DNA from 4 places in the Exiguobacterium sp. s57 genome. Region 3 is predicted to be linked to each of the others. Evidence: riboswitches for the same ligand, from Rfam matches in the RefSeq annotation. Region 3 holds a riboswitch; each other region holds the start of a gene.

The links. Region 3 has a riboswitch for S-adenosylmethionine ahead of KNO98_RS11490 (Na+/H+ antiporter NhaC family protein). Riboswitches for the same ligand answer to the same signal wherever they lie in the genome.
Region 1: linked by a shared signal. The riboswitch ahead of KNO98_RS04750 (methionine ABC transporter ATP-binding protein) and the one ahead of KNO98_RS11490 (Na+/H+ antiporter NhaC family protein) in region 3 are both predicted to bind S-adenosylmethionine.
Region 2: linked by a shared signal. The riboswitch ahead of metK (methionine adenosyltransferase) and the one ahead of KNO98_RS11490 (Na+/H+ antiporter NhaC family protein) in region 3 are both predicted to bind S-adenosylmethionine.
Region 4: linked by a shared signal. The riboswitch ahead of msrA (peptide-methionine (S)-S-oxide reductase MsrA) and the one ahead of KNO98_RS11490 (Na+/H+ antiporter NhaC family protein) in region 3 are both predicted to bind S-adenosylmethionine.

What each region holds. Positions count from the first base shown of each region.
Region 1 is NZ_JACSKR010000001.1:928,276-931,415, reverse strand. Features, by position in the region: gene KNO98_RS04760 (PTS sugar transporter subunit IIC) at 1-710, opposite strand, end outside; gene KNO98_RS04755 (thioredoxin family protein) at 891-1,148, shown strand; SAM riboswitch class I at 1,599-1,704, shown strand; gene KNO98_RS04750 (methionine ABC transporter ATP-binding protein) at 1,782-2,810, shown strand; gene KNO98_RS04745 (methionine ABC transporter permease) at 2,800-3,140, shown strand, end outside.
Region 2 is NZ_JACSKR010000001.1:865,676-868,815, forward strand. Features, by position in the region: gene metK (methionine adenosyltransferase) at 1-1,185, opposite strand, end outside; SAM riboswitch class I at 1,318-1,437, opposite strand; gene pckA (phosphoenolpyruvate carboxykinase (ATP)) at 1,759-3,140, shown strand, end outside.
Region 3 is NZ_JACSKR010000004.1:257,245-260,384, reverse strand. Features, by position in the region: gene KNO98_RS11495 (GGDEF domain-containing protein) at 1-1,055, shown strand, start outside; SAM riboswitch class I at 1,154-1,248, shown strand; gene KNO98_RS11490 (Na+/H+ antiporter NhaC family protein) at 1,316-2,599, shown strand; gene KNO98_RS11485 (TVP38/TMEM64 family protein) at 2,617-3,140, opposite strand, start outside.
Region 4 is NZ_JACSKR010000001.1:489,828-492,967, reverse strand. Features, by position in the region: gene KNO98_RS02525 (class I SAM-dependent methyltransferase) at 1-146, shown strand, start outside; gene KNO98_RS02520 (hypothetical protein) at 324-569, opposite strand; gene KNO98_RS02515 (DM13 domain-containing protein) at 713-1,237, opposite strand; gene msrA (peptide-methionine (S)-S-oxide reductase MsrA) at 1,339-1,863, opposite strand; SAM riboswitch class I at 1,931-2,030, opposite strand; gene KNO98_RS02505 (hypothetical protein) at 2,075-2,236, opposite strand; gene KNO98_RS02500 (amidase family protein) at 2,349-3,140, shown strand, end outside.

The DNA.
Region 1 (3,140 bases), on a different contig from region 3:
CCGGTCGCGTTTGCCTGCCAACCTGCGATCGCAAGACCGAATCCGGCTGCAACGACACCGAGGTTCGCCGCACCGGCCGCAACCCCGGAGAGGCTAATGGCCGTCGCGATTCCGACGGTCGAAATCGGTGAGACGATGATGAGAGAGAAGGCCATCGCAATCAAGACTCCCATAAGGACCGGTTGTAGCTCGGTCATCGTCATGATGAGTAAGCCGATATACGTCGTGATTTGTGAGATGTATGTAAGTAAAAAGGCACCAATCCCGCCTGCGACGACAATGATGGTCATCGGCATGACGATGACCGTATACGTCTTCAGACGGGGAGCGAGTTTCATGACGAGAAACGTGGCGATCGCAGCGGTCACACCGGCTGTGATCACGTCCCCTATGCCGGCCATCACAAACGCACCGCCGTCAATTCGAACGGCACCACTACCGACATGGGTTGCAATCGCGATCGTTCCTGCCTCTAAAGTCGATCGTCCGAATTGCATGGCGACAGCTAGTCCGATAATAGCCGGAAGAAGTCGCATCGCAATCGACGTCGCATCCAATATGAATTGAAGAGATGGGAGATAAGGGAGCAGGGCTTTTGTTAATTCGCCGAGCAACGCGCTCGGGATGAGGGCGATCAAAATCGCCAGACTGAGACCATTCAAGACGTTCATCGTGAAATGCTTCATCGTACTTGTTGCTTGTTCCGTCATCATTCATTCACCTATCCTTCTTCTTTGCTGTTATGTACAAAAGTGCTAAAGTTAAAGCCCATATTATTCCTCTCTTCAGAAAGAGTCAAGTGAATCATTGAAAAATTCTGAAATTTCACCAAAGCACGATTTTTGAATGGGAATCCATCGACCCTTATAATGACAAGAGAGGTGAGAAGAATGATTACAGACGGATTCTTATATATATACGCCCCGATGTGTGGTACATGCGCTGTGGCGGAGAAAATGTTGACGGTCGTCGAAGCGGTCGACCCTGAAATTAAAATTGAAAAGCGGGATGCGAACTATATTCCGAAAGAGCTCGAAGCGTATCAGGTGATGAGTGTTCCTGCACTATTGAAGCTTGAAAACGGCAAGGTGCGGGATCGTCTTTACGCGTTTCACAATGTGCAACATGTCCTCTCTTTCGTAAAGTAAGAGAGGAACATTAGAATAATCTGAAAATTTTAAATAATCAGTTGACACAGAAAGTTCACGAATGGTATATTCGTTACAACATCTTACTTGAACACAAAATAGGACGCGATATTCCCGACATCAAGACGTTTTGGCGAAGCCGCTGCTACACTTTACACGAATACACGTCAGTCTTCCCTTCGATTGTCCCCCAAAAAAATCAAGCGAAGAGAGACGTTTCGTATAATCGCACGGTCCAAGCTAAGATTGAGTGGTGATTGGTGAATCTCCCCCATGTAAGGGTGGAAATCTTGAACGGGCAAAAGATTCTCATCTATGGGCTGTCCTTCCGTGACTCAAGGTGCTACGTTCTGTGTCGTCCTCGGACGGCACCTTTTTTTATTTTTTTGAAAAAAGGATTTGACAGCAGAAAAAGCTGTCGCTATGATAAAGCTAATCGAATATACAACACTCTTATCAAGAGAGGCTGAGGGACTGGCCCTATGACGCCCAGCAACCGCGGAGTAATCCGAAATGGTGCTAATTCCAGCAAGGTGAAAACCTTGAAAGATGAGAGCAATCGTTGTCCGTACGATAAAGTGCGCACGTTTGCTCAAACGTGTGCGCTTTTTTTGTTGTCAGGAGGGAAATATATTGATTCAATTACGAAACGTCGCCAAATGGTTCGATACGAAAAATGGTCGTGTCCAGGCGGTTGATGATGTATCACTAACGATTGATCACGGTGAAATTTTTGGAATAATCGGATATTCGGGGGCAGGGAAGTCAACGCTCATCCGATTGCTCAATCGTCTCGAATCACCATCAAGCGGTGAAATCGAAGTTGCCGGGAGCGAGCTGACGAAACTCAGCCCGAAAGAATTACGAGGTGTCCGTAAAAACGTCTCGATGGTCTTCCAACACTTTAACCTTCTATGGTCGCGTACGGTCGCAGAAAATATCAGTTTTCCGCTCGAGCTGATTGGGGTTCCGGCAAATGAGCGGAAACGTCGGGTTCAAGAACTCGTCGAACTCGTTGGATTGGCCGGTCGCGAGGACAGCTATCCGTCACAATTATCGGGCGGTCAAAAGCAGCGAGTCGGGATCGCACGCGCCCTCGCCACAAATCCAGAGGTGCTCCTCTGTGACGAAGCAACGAGTGCACTCGACCCGAAGACGACGGATTCGATTCTCGAGCTGCTCGTCAGCATCAATAAGAAACTCGGATTGACGATCGTCCTCATCACGCATGAGATGCACGTGATTCAAAAGATCTGTCACCGAGTCGCCGTGATGGAAGCAGGAAAAGTCGTCGAGACGGGTCAAGTCTCTGATGTGTTCCAACATCCGAAACAACCGATCACGAAAGAGTTCGTCAAACAAATCGGAGCAGTCGACGATTTGTCGCTCACGTTCGAACATTTGAAGGAACGGTACCCGAGCGGTCAAGTCGTCAAATTGAAATTCTTGAACGAGACGGCAGAGCACCCGATTTTGTCTGACGTTCTTAAAACACATGACATCGGATTCAACATCATCGGCGGGAACGTGACACAATCACAAGTCGGTGCGCTCGGTACGCTATTCATCCAACTGATTGGGGAAGCAAGTGAAATCGAACGCGCCATCGCATCGATTCGTTCGCAATCCGTAGAAGTGGAGGTGGAAAGCGATGTTTCCTAACGTAGACTGGCAAATCATGATGGAACAGACATGGGAGACGTTGTATATGACGCTCGTCGCAGGCGTCGCGACATTTTTGATCGGACTCGCTTTAGGTTTGCTTCTCTATATTACAAACGAATCGCTATTATTGAAGAATCGTCCGATTTACGTCTTTGTCAGCGCGATCGTCAACGTGTTCCGTTCGATCCCGTTCATCATTTTGATTATCTTACTCATCCCGTTCACGCTGTTCTTACTCGATACGATGCTCGGTTCGACGGCGGCGCTTCCGGCGCTCATCATCGGCGCGGCACCGTTCTATGCTCGAATGGTCGAACTTGCGCTTCG
Region 2 (3,140 bases), on a different contig from region 3:
TTCAAGAACTGCTGCTTTATCTGTTTGCTCCCAAGGGAGTTCCACATCTGTACGACCGAAGTGACCGTAAGCTGCTGTCTGTTTGTAGATCGGGCGACGAAGGTCGAGCATTTTGATAATACCTGCCGGACGGAGGTCAAAGTTCTCACGAACGAGTTCAACGAGTTCTGTTTCGCTCAATTTTCCAGTGCCGAATGTATCGACAGCGATTGATACAGGGTGTGCAACCCCGATCGCATACGCGAGTTGTACTTCCGCTTTATCCGCAAGTCCTGCTGCAACGATGTTTTTCGCTACATAGCGGGCTGCGTATGCCGCTGAACGGTCAACTTTTGTCGGATCTTTACCAGAGAATGCACCACCGCCGTGACGAGCGTATCCACCGTACGTATCGACGATGATTTTACGTCCTGTCAAACCTGCATCCCCTTGTGGTCCACCGATTACGAAGCGACCAGTCGGGTTGATGAAGTATTTCGTTTCAGCATCGATAAGTTCAGCCGGAATGACTGCTTCGATGACATATTTTTTCAAGTCTTCTTGAATTTGCTCGAGTGTAATCTCTTCTGCATGCTGCGTCGAGATAACGATTGTATCGATACGAACAGGGTTGTTATTCTCATCGTACTCAACCGTTACTTGTGTTTTCCCATCCGGACGGAGGTACTCAAGCGTACCGTTCTTACGTACTTCCGCAAGACGACGTGACAACTTGTGTGCCAACGAGATTGGGAGGGGCATGAGTTCAGGTGTCTCGTTTGTTGCGTATCCGAACATGAGACCTTGGTCTCCTGCCCCGATTGCATCAAGCTCCTCTTCAGTCATTTGACCTTCACGAGCTTCAAGGGCTTGGTCTACACCTTGCGCGATATCGACCGATTGTTCGTCAATCGATGTCAAGACTGCACATGTTTCAGCATCGAAACCATATTTCGCACGTGTGTATCCGATTTCACGGATCGTTTCACGGACAACTTTCGGGATATCCACGTAAGTTGACGTTGTGATTTCACCAGCTACGAGTACAAGACCTGTTGTGACAGACGTTTCTGCCGCAACACGGGCATTCGGGTCTTCCGCTAAAATGGCATCCAAAATCGAGTCAGAAATCTGATCACAAATTTTGTCTGGATGTCCTTCAGTAACCGACTCTGAAGTAAAAAGTCGACGGTTCAAATTTGACATTCAAAAAACCTCCTATAATAAGGGTGATATGTGGACGGTACTCGTTCCCCTTACGCGTTGCTTTGGGACGGTAATGAAAAAAACCTCCCCCGATGACATACATGGGGAAAGGTTGAATCGTTCTTCCTTACCCTCTTATCGTTCGAAGCTAATGGCTTCGCTTCAGGATAGCACCTTTTCCGCACAAGACTTCATGTCGGACGGTTGCTGGGCTTCGTAGGGCCTTGTTCCCTCCACCGCTCAGAATAAGAGTATCCGTTACGAAAACCATCATATAAATGACATCCGATTATGTCAAGGGAATTGAACGAATTCGTATTTTTTTCACAGACTTGCTAAACATTTCTGTTTGTGAATCGTCAACCATTTTTTTATTTCGTTTCTTTTTTTAACACCTTGTGATAAGAGAATGTGTTAAACTATCCTTGTAAGAAAGCGCTTACTTAATAGAGAAGAAATGCTTGTTTTTAATTAGTGTGTCACATATAATTAAAAATGTCATACTAATTAATCTTGATTGCGGAAGTATGCGGATTTCATCCACATCTATTTAGGGGAAAGGTGGGATTCAGGATGGCGACAACGCTCCTGAAAATCGAAGAATTAATTAATGGTACCGACATGTTACGGAACTTGACGGTTCCAGAGCTGGTAGAAGAAGCCATTCAAAATGGTGAAGGTGTACTGACAAAAGACGGGGCATTATCTGTCAGCACCGGTGCTTTTACCGGACGGTCACCGAAAGACAAATTCGTCGTACAAGATGAAGTCAGCAACAACCTTGTCGATTGGGGGAAGGTCAACCAACCAATCGCTGAAGAGAAGTTTTCAGCACTTCTTGAAAAAGTACTCAATCACTTAGAGAAGAAAGATAAGCTCTACTATCTTGAAGCTGCGGCTGGCGCGGATGAACACTACACCTTACCCGTTCGTGCCATCACAGAGTATGCGTGGCACAGTCTATTCGCTAAACAACTCTTCTTACGTGAATGGCCGACGAAAGGTGCGTTCGACCCGTTTACGGTCATTTATGCACCGAGTTATAAAGCAGACCCTGCGGTCGATGGGACAAACTCAGAGACGTTCATTCTCGTTTCATTCGCCAAACGTACAATTCTGATCGGGGGAACAGAATACGGTGGTGAAATCAAAAAATCAATCTTCTCCGTCATGAACTTCTTGTTGCCTGAACAAAACGTGTTATCGATGCACTGTTCGGCAAATGTCAATGATGCGAACGAAACGGCTCTCTTTTTCGGGTTGTCGGGAACTGGGAAGACGACACTTTCGGCTGACCTTGAGCGTCACTTGATCGGTGACGATGAACACGGATGGTCACCAGACGGCATCTTTAACATTGAAGGCGGTTGCTACGCGAAGACAATCAATTTATCACGTGAGAACGAACCACAAATTTATGATGCGATTCGATTCGGTTCATTGATTGAAAACGTTGTGCTAAACGATGATCGAACACCAGACTACAAAAACATTTCTTTAACGGAAAACACGCGTGCGGCATATCCGATTGAGTTCATCGACAATGCGATGCTCCCATCACGCGCAGGTCATCCGAATACAATTGTTTTCTTGACGGCAGATGCGTACGGCGTCTTGCCACCGATCAGCAAATTGACGAAAGAGCAAGCGATGTATCACTTCTTGTCTGGCTATACGTCAAAACTTGCCGGCACGGAGCGCGGTGTCACAGAACCACAAGCGACGTTTTCGACTTGCTTCGGTTCACCGTTCCTCCCGCTCGCACCAGAGCGTTACGCGGATATGCTCGGTCAATTGATTGAAAAACATGATGTCGATGTCTATCTCGTCAACACAGGTTGGACAGGTGGTGCATACGGTGAAGGTTCACGTATGAAACTCGCTTATACGCGCGCGATGGTCAACGCGGCAATCAATGGACAGCTTCGTGATGTCGAAACGATGAAACATGACAT
Region 3 (3,140 bases):
TCAGTAGCATCGCGGCTGCATTAACATTCTTTATTAAGCGGCTCCTCATTCAAAAAGAGCGACAAGATGCATTCAAATCGTTGATCGAACAATACGATGAAGCAAAAGAAACCGTCTCCTTGTCACAGAGTGAGGCGCAAGCCATCGAAGTTTTTTTAAGTCAGTGTGAACAATTGAATCACTACGATGAAGGATATGTCGAGTTCAGATTGTTCGATCGTATACTCTACTTTGATTTGAAGACACGTCAACCAATCGATCGACCAGTCGTATACGCACTACTCGACATTAGTCAACCGAATGATCCCGTCCTCGACTATGAGATGCGATTTGAATGGGATGCCTCACTTTCCGATGCTTTCCATAATGACTATCATAGCTTCGTCTCTGTCCGCTCGGAAGAAATAGAAGGAATTCGTACATGGATTGTCATGACCGGCGAGCCGGTTTATGGATATCCAAAAATCATTCAGCAGGAAATCATCAAACTCTTAAAGTCGTTCAATCGGACCATCAGTCGGTGTCATGAACGAGACCGTCTCTATACCGAGAGCCGGACGGATAGTTTGACGCTTCTCGCAAATGCACGCGCATTTTATGAATATGGGATTCAACAAATATCCGATATCTCGATGTATCCGATTTCGGTCACCATGCTCGATATTGATTTCTTCAAAAAAATCAATGATACGTATGGACATCAAGTCGGTGACCACGTGTTACAAGAATTCGGGCGACGAATTCGACAAGTACTTCGTACAGATGATTTTGCCGCACGATATGGCGGGGAAGAATTCATTTTACTCCTCAACCAGTGTGATATGACCCAAGCGATTGAAGTCGCAGAGCGCATTCGTCACCAAATCGAAGCAAAACCATTTTGTGTCGACCAACACGAAATTTCTGTGACCACGTCGATTGGAGTCGATACGATTGAAGCGTTTGGAAATAAGCGTCTAGATGATACGATTCGAAACGCAGACCGTGCGCTGTATGTCGGTGGGAAATATGCAGGACGTAACCGCGTGGCACACTTCAACAATTTAACGACGTAAACTCCCCTTTCTCACATCGAATTGGGGAGTTTTTAAGTTGACAAGCGGATTCGAAACATGTACGTTAGGGAACGTGTTTACTAATTGGATAGATTCACTTTTTATCGAGAGAGACGGAGGGACTGGCCCTATGAAGTCTCGGCAGCGGGTAACCTGTGCCAAATCCAGCGGGCGTATGCTCGAAAGATGAAAAGGGTATTTCGCACGAAGGACCTTTTTCTTAGAAGAAGGTCCTTTTTATTTTTAGTGAGGTGATTATTTTGGAACAACCAACAGCAAATAAATGGGCACTCTTGCCGTTGCTCGTCTTCTTACTCTTCTTCATCGGAGCGGGTGTCTATTACGGGGACTTTTATAAGTTTCCGGTCCTCGTTGCGGCCATCATCGCCTTGATGGTTGCAGCATTCATGACAAAAGGAAATGCTACCCAAACCGTCGAGCGCATCGCTCAAGGAGCCGGCAATCCGGGAATCATCATTATGATTTTTATCTTCTTACTGGCCGGCGCATTTTCAACCGTCGCTGAATCAATCGGCGCCATCGATGCAACGGTCAACGCTGCGTTGACTCTCTTACCACCATCGCTTCTTTTGAGCGGGCTCTTCGTCATTGCCGCCTTCATCTCCATGGCGATGGGAACGTCGACGGGTACAATCGCGGCACTTGCACCAATCGCACTCGGTATACATGAAGAGAGTGGTGTCAACGTCGCCATCGCTGCGGCAGCGGTCGTCGGGGGTGCGATGTTCGGGGACAACCTCTCGTTCATCTCAGATACGACCATCGCTGCTGTGCGGACACAACGGACGAATATGCGTGATAAGTTCCGAACGAACTTCTGGATTGTGTTACCGGCCGCGATCATCACGACCATTTTACTCGCCGTCTTATCGAACGGTGAATCGACTGTCGATGTCGCTGCATTTGAGTGGTATAAACTGATTCCGTATCTCGCGGTGATCGGACTAGCGTTAACAGGACTGAACGTCATTCTCGTTTTGTTAGGTGGGATTACGCTCACGGGTATCATTGGTCTACTTGACGGAAGCTTATCTGTGACAGCGTTTGTGACAGCCATTGCGGACGGGATGATCGGCATGGCCGAAATCTCGTTCTTGACGTTACTCATGGGCGGACTTGTCGGACTCATTTCACATAACGGTGGTCTCGCATATTTACGTGATGCCTTGACGTCACGCATCCAAAAACGGGCCGGTGCTGAATGGAGTATCGCCGGTCTTGTCAGTGCGACAAACGTGGCGACGGCGAACAACACGATTTCGATTCTCGTAGCCGGACCGCTTGCAGCGAACATCGCAGACGAATATGACATCGAACGGAAAAAGTCTGCTAGCGTGCTCGACATCTTCTCGTGCGGCGTACAAGGGATTCTCCCATACGGAGCACAACTCCTCATTGCCGCAGAGTTGACGGAGACGGCATCGCCTGACCTCGTCCCGTTCATGTTCTATCCGTTCCTCCTCTTTATTTGCGGAGGGATTGCCATTGCTTTCAACTTCCCGCGCTTTAAAAAACAGTCATAAGCGAAAACACCCCTTTCTCAAAGGGGTGTTTGTCGTTTGGTCACCATCTCTTGTTTCAATTGCTCGTTCCGTTTCTTGAACGCCCGTCGCTTGAGCACTTCCTCAAGTCCTCGACTGATGGCCCATAGTATGACTAAGAGCAGACCGAGCATCGACAAGCGAAACGGGCTTTGAATAAATTCTTCCCACTGGTCTCCGATGACAGAGAAAATGACGACGACGAGCAGTTTACCAAATCCCGCTGCTAATATGAACGTACGGAGCTTCATTTGGATGAGCGCCAGTAAATAGGTAATCAAACTGACCGGGATGAACGGGAGTGAATATAAGAACCCGAGCGAAATCGGGCTCATGTGATTAATTCGTTCTAACCAATATACCGCCGTCTTATGCTTCTCAAGCCATCGTGTCATCGGTTTTCGGAAGATGTACCGGACGGCCGCGAAGACGACAATCGTTCCGAGAAGACTCCCGATCCACGACAAGAGAACACCTAACAAAAAGCCATATGTCGCCGCATTCGCAGAAATGATTAAGACGA
Region 4 (3,140 bases), on a different contig from region 3:
TGCAGCAAGGCCAAAAAAGGGAAGCATACTTGAAGCGCGTGCTCGATGAGTTGGAAATCGATTGGGAAATACTTGATGACCGCTATACAGACTATCCGGAATTCAATGCGCGCTACCATATGTATATCTTGAAAAAGGGCAGTTGAGGGAGTAGGTAAACTATTATTTGAACGACCCCCGCCTAAGCTTTGCTTTAAGGTGGGGGATCCCCGAATGATCCGACCTATTGATTGAAATCTGGTCAGGCTACCCCGTCTTCTCAACGGTTGAACAAGCAGTGATTCTTTCAGCCTTATACTAAGTTCCACACTTTACCATATCGATTACTTTTTCAACTTGAATTGTTTGATCCGCCACATCATCGACGTCATAAACGCTGCCCATCCACCGAGTACAAGGATATAAATTGCCAAGAAAAACACAAATGCTCCATAGTCTTCGAGCTCTTCGAATGGATTCTGAATAATCATCGGTTCGGATAGTATGCCGATCACCATCAATGGAATGAAAAATAGAAAGAAACGTTTCCAAAAGTAGTGTTTGTACGTTTGTGACACAGTCTGTTCCATAATCGTATCTCCTCAATTGAATTACACTTATTTACATATATGATAGCATATACACAATTGATGTTGGATGATTGGTCTTTATTTTTTAGCCGATTTCAAATGAAAAGAGGGTGGCCGATTCATTCAGCCGCCCTGCAGTCAATTCATTCACTTGTTCCAGTCAGTTCTCCCGTCCCGAACGTCGCGCTGAACGCACGGCACCAGATGACAACTGTGTTGTACTCCTCTAGATTCACATCCGCAGGGACCAAATAGTTTTGATTCCCGATATTCCCTTTTAGAGCCCCTAGACTGACGCCTTCGGTCGTCTCTTGACCTGGTTTTGTCAAATAGACAAATAAGTCTGGACCGTTCGTCGTCTCGAACTCTTCAAATCGGAGATATGTCCCGTCTTCTGCCTCGACCGAGCGGATCGTCCCGGTCGTCTCATAATTTTCCTCCCCGTCCATGAACACACCCGCTACTTCGGTTGGACTCGGTTGTGCTTCCGGTGTCTCGGACGTCTCTTGATCTGATTCCTCTTCCTCTGGAGTTGGTGATTCGACTGCTGTCGGCGGCAATCCTTCATCGACCGTCTCGGTTAAGAATAGTGGGGAGATCAGCCACCAGGCGATGGCGATCACGGCTACTCCGATCACACCGATGATGAGTTTCGTACTTGTTTTCATATATGAGTCCTCCTTTTCGGATGTATGAACCATTAGTAGCCTTTTCCCGATTATTGGTCTTATAAAAAGACGCGAATGCTAAAATTCGCGTGTGATGACCGTTATACGGTTTCAGTCCACTTCTCCTCGATGAACTCGTCACGTCCCGAGATGGCTCGGTCTTCCTTATAATGCTTCGGATTCTTTTTATGATAATCCTGATGGTAGTCTTCTGCGGCAAAGAACGTCGTCGCTGGAATGATTTTCGTGACGATCGGGGCCGTGAAGCGCCCGCTTGCCGCCAACACATCGCGACTCGCCTCAGCAGCGATTCGTTGTTCTTCCGTGTGATAGAAAATAGCTGGGGCATACTGAGGTCCCCGGTCTTGGAATTGACCACCGTCATCGGTCGGGTCGGTCTGAATCCAATACAGTTCAAGGAGACGTTCATACGAGAATAATGCTGGATCATATGTGATTTGAACGACCTCGAGGTGCCCCGTCGTCCCGGTTTTTACTTGTTCATATGTCGGATTGTCGACTTGTCCACCCATATAGCCGGATACGATGCCTTCAATCCCTGGTAATTCCTCAAATGGTGTCACCATGCACCAAAAACAGCCGCCTGCGAATGTTGCTTTTTCCATTCTGTCGTTCCCTCCAAATCGTCATTCAACAAAAAAGCGCTCACGTCGGATGACATGAGCGCTTTCGTCATATCGTCCAAGGTTTCCCTTGCTGGTCGTAGCACCTTGCCTAAGGCAGGTTGCTGTGAAGTCGCGGAGCCAGATCTCTCGTTCACTCTTGATATCGATATGTAGTTGGTGAGAGCATCATACCACCCTCAAAATACATCCGTCAATGATTCGGCTTTCGTTTCAACTGAAAAACAGTCAAGACGATGATGAATCCAATCAACGCGATGGAAATGAGTGTACCATAAGGCACATTTTCACCGTATAGCTGTAAGAAAAATAGACCGAACACAGCCAGCAACACAAAGACATAGGAGCGTGTCATAGGAACCTCCTGTTTTTTCTTAAGTGTAACAAGAACACATCGACTTGGCGATACGAAAAGGAAATCAGACGTAGAGCACGAATAAAGGGGAGAGATAAAGGAGGAATGTATGATGGAACAAATCCAATTACATGAACTGACGATTGAACGTGCACATCGTGGGTATAAAGAAGGACAATTCACGGCGAGAGACGTGACCGCCTATTATTTAGGGCGGATTGCAGCGTATAATGAACGGCTTCACGCCGTCATTCAAGTCAATCCGGACGCCCTGTTCGAGGCAGAGGCGGCAGACCGGGCGTACCGAAAAGGAGTACGCAAACCGCTACTCGGTATTCCTGTCTTAATCAAAGACAACATCGAGACGAACGGTCTGATGCGAACGACTGCAGGTGCTGCCGCGATGCGACATCATTTCGCCGCTCGAGATGCCGAGCTCGTCAAACGGTTACGGGCTGACGGGGCCATCATCTTGGGGAAAGCGAACCTGTCCGAGTGGGCGAACTTTTTAACGGAAGATATGCCGAACGGATGGAGTGCCGTCGGTGGACAGACGATGAACCCATATGGCGACGCGTTAAATGTCGGGGGATCAAGTTCGGGGTCGGCTTCTGCGGTCGCGGCGAACCTCACTCTTCTTGCGGTAGGGTCCGAGACGAGCGGTTCAATCGTTCATCCGAGTGTCCATAACAGCATCGTCGGGATCAAGCCGACCGTCGGATTGATCAGCCGCTCCGGAATCATCCCGATCTCACGTTCTCAAGATACGGCAGGACCGATGGCGAGGACGCTTCGTGATGCGGTCATCGCCTTACAATCGATGTGCGGTGAGGATGAATCGGATCCGGCGACTCTCGAGACACCGGTCGGTCCCCCATACGTGACATGTCTCGACGTGAGGCAA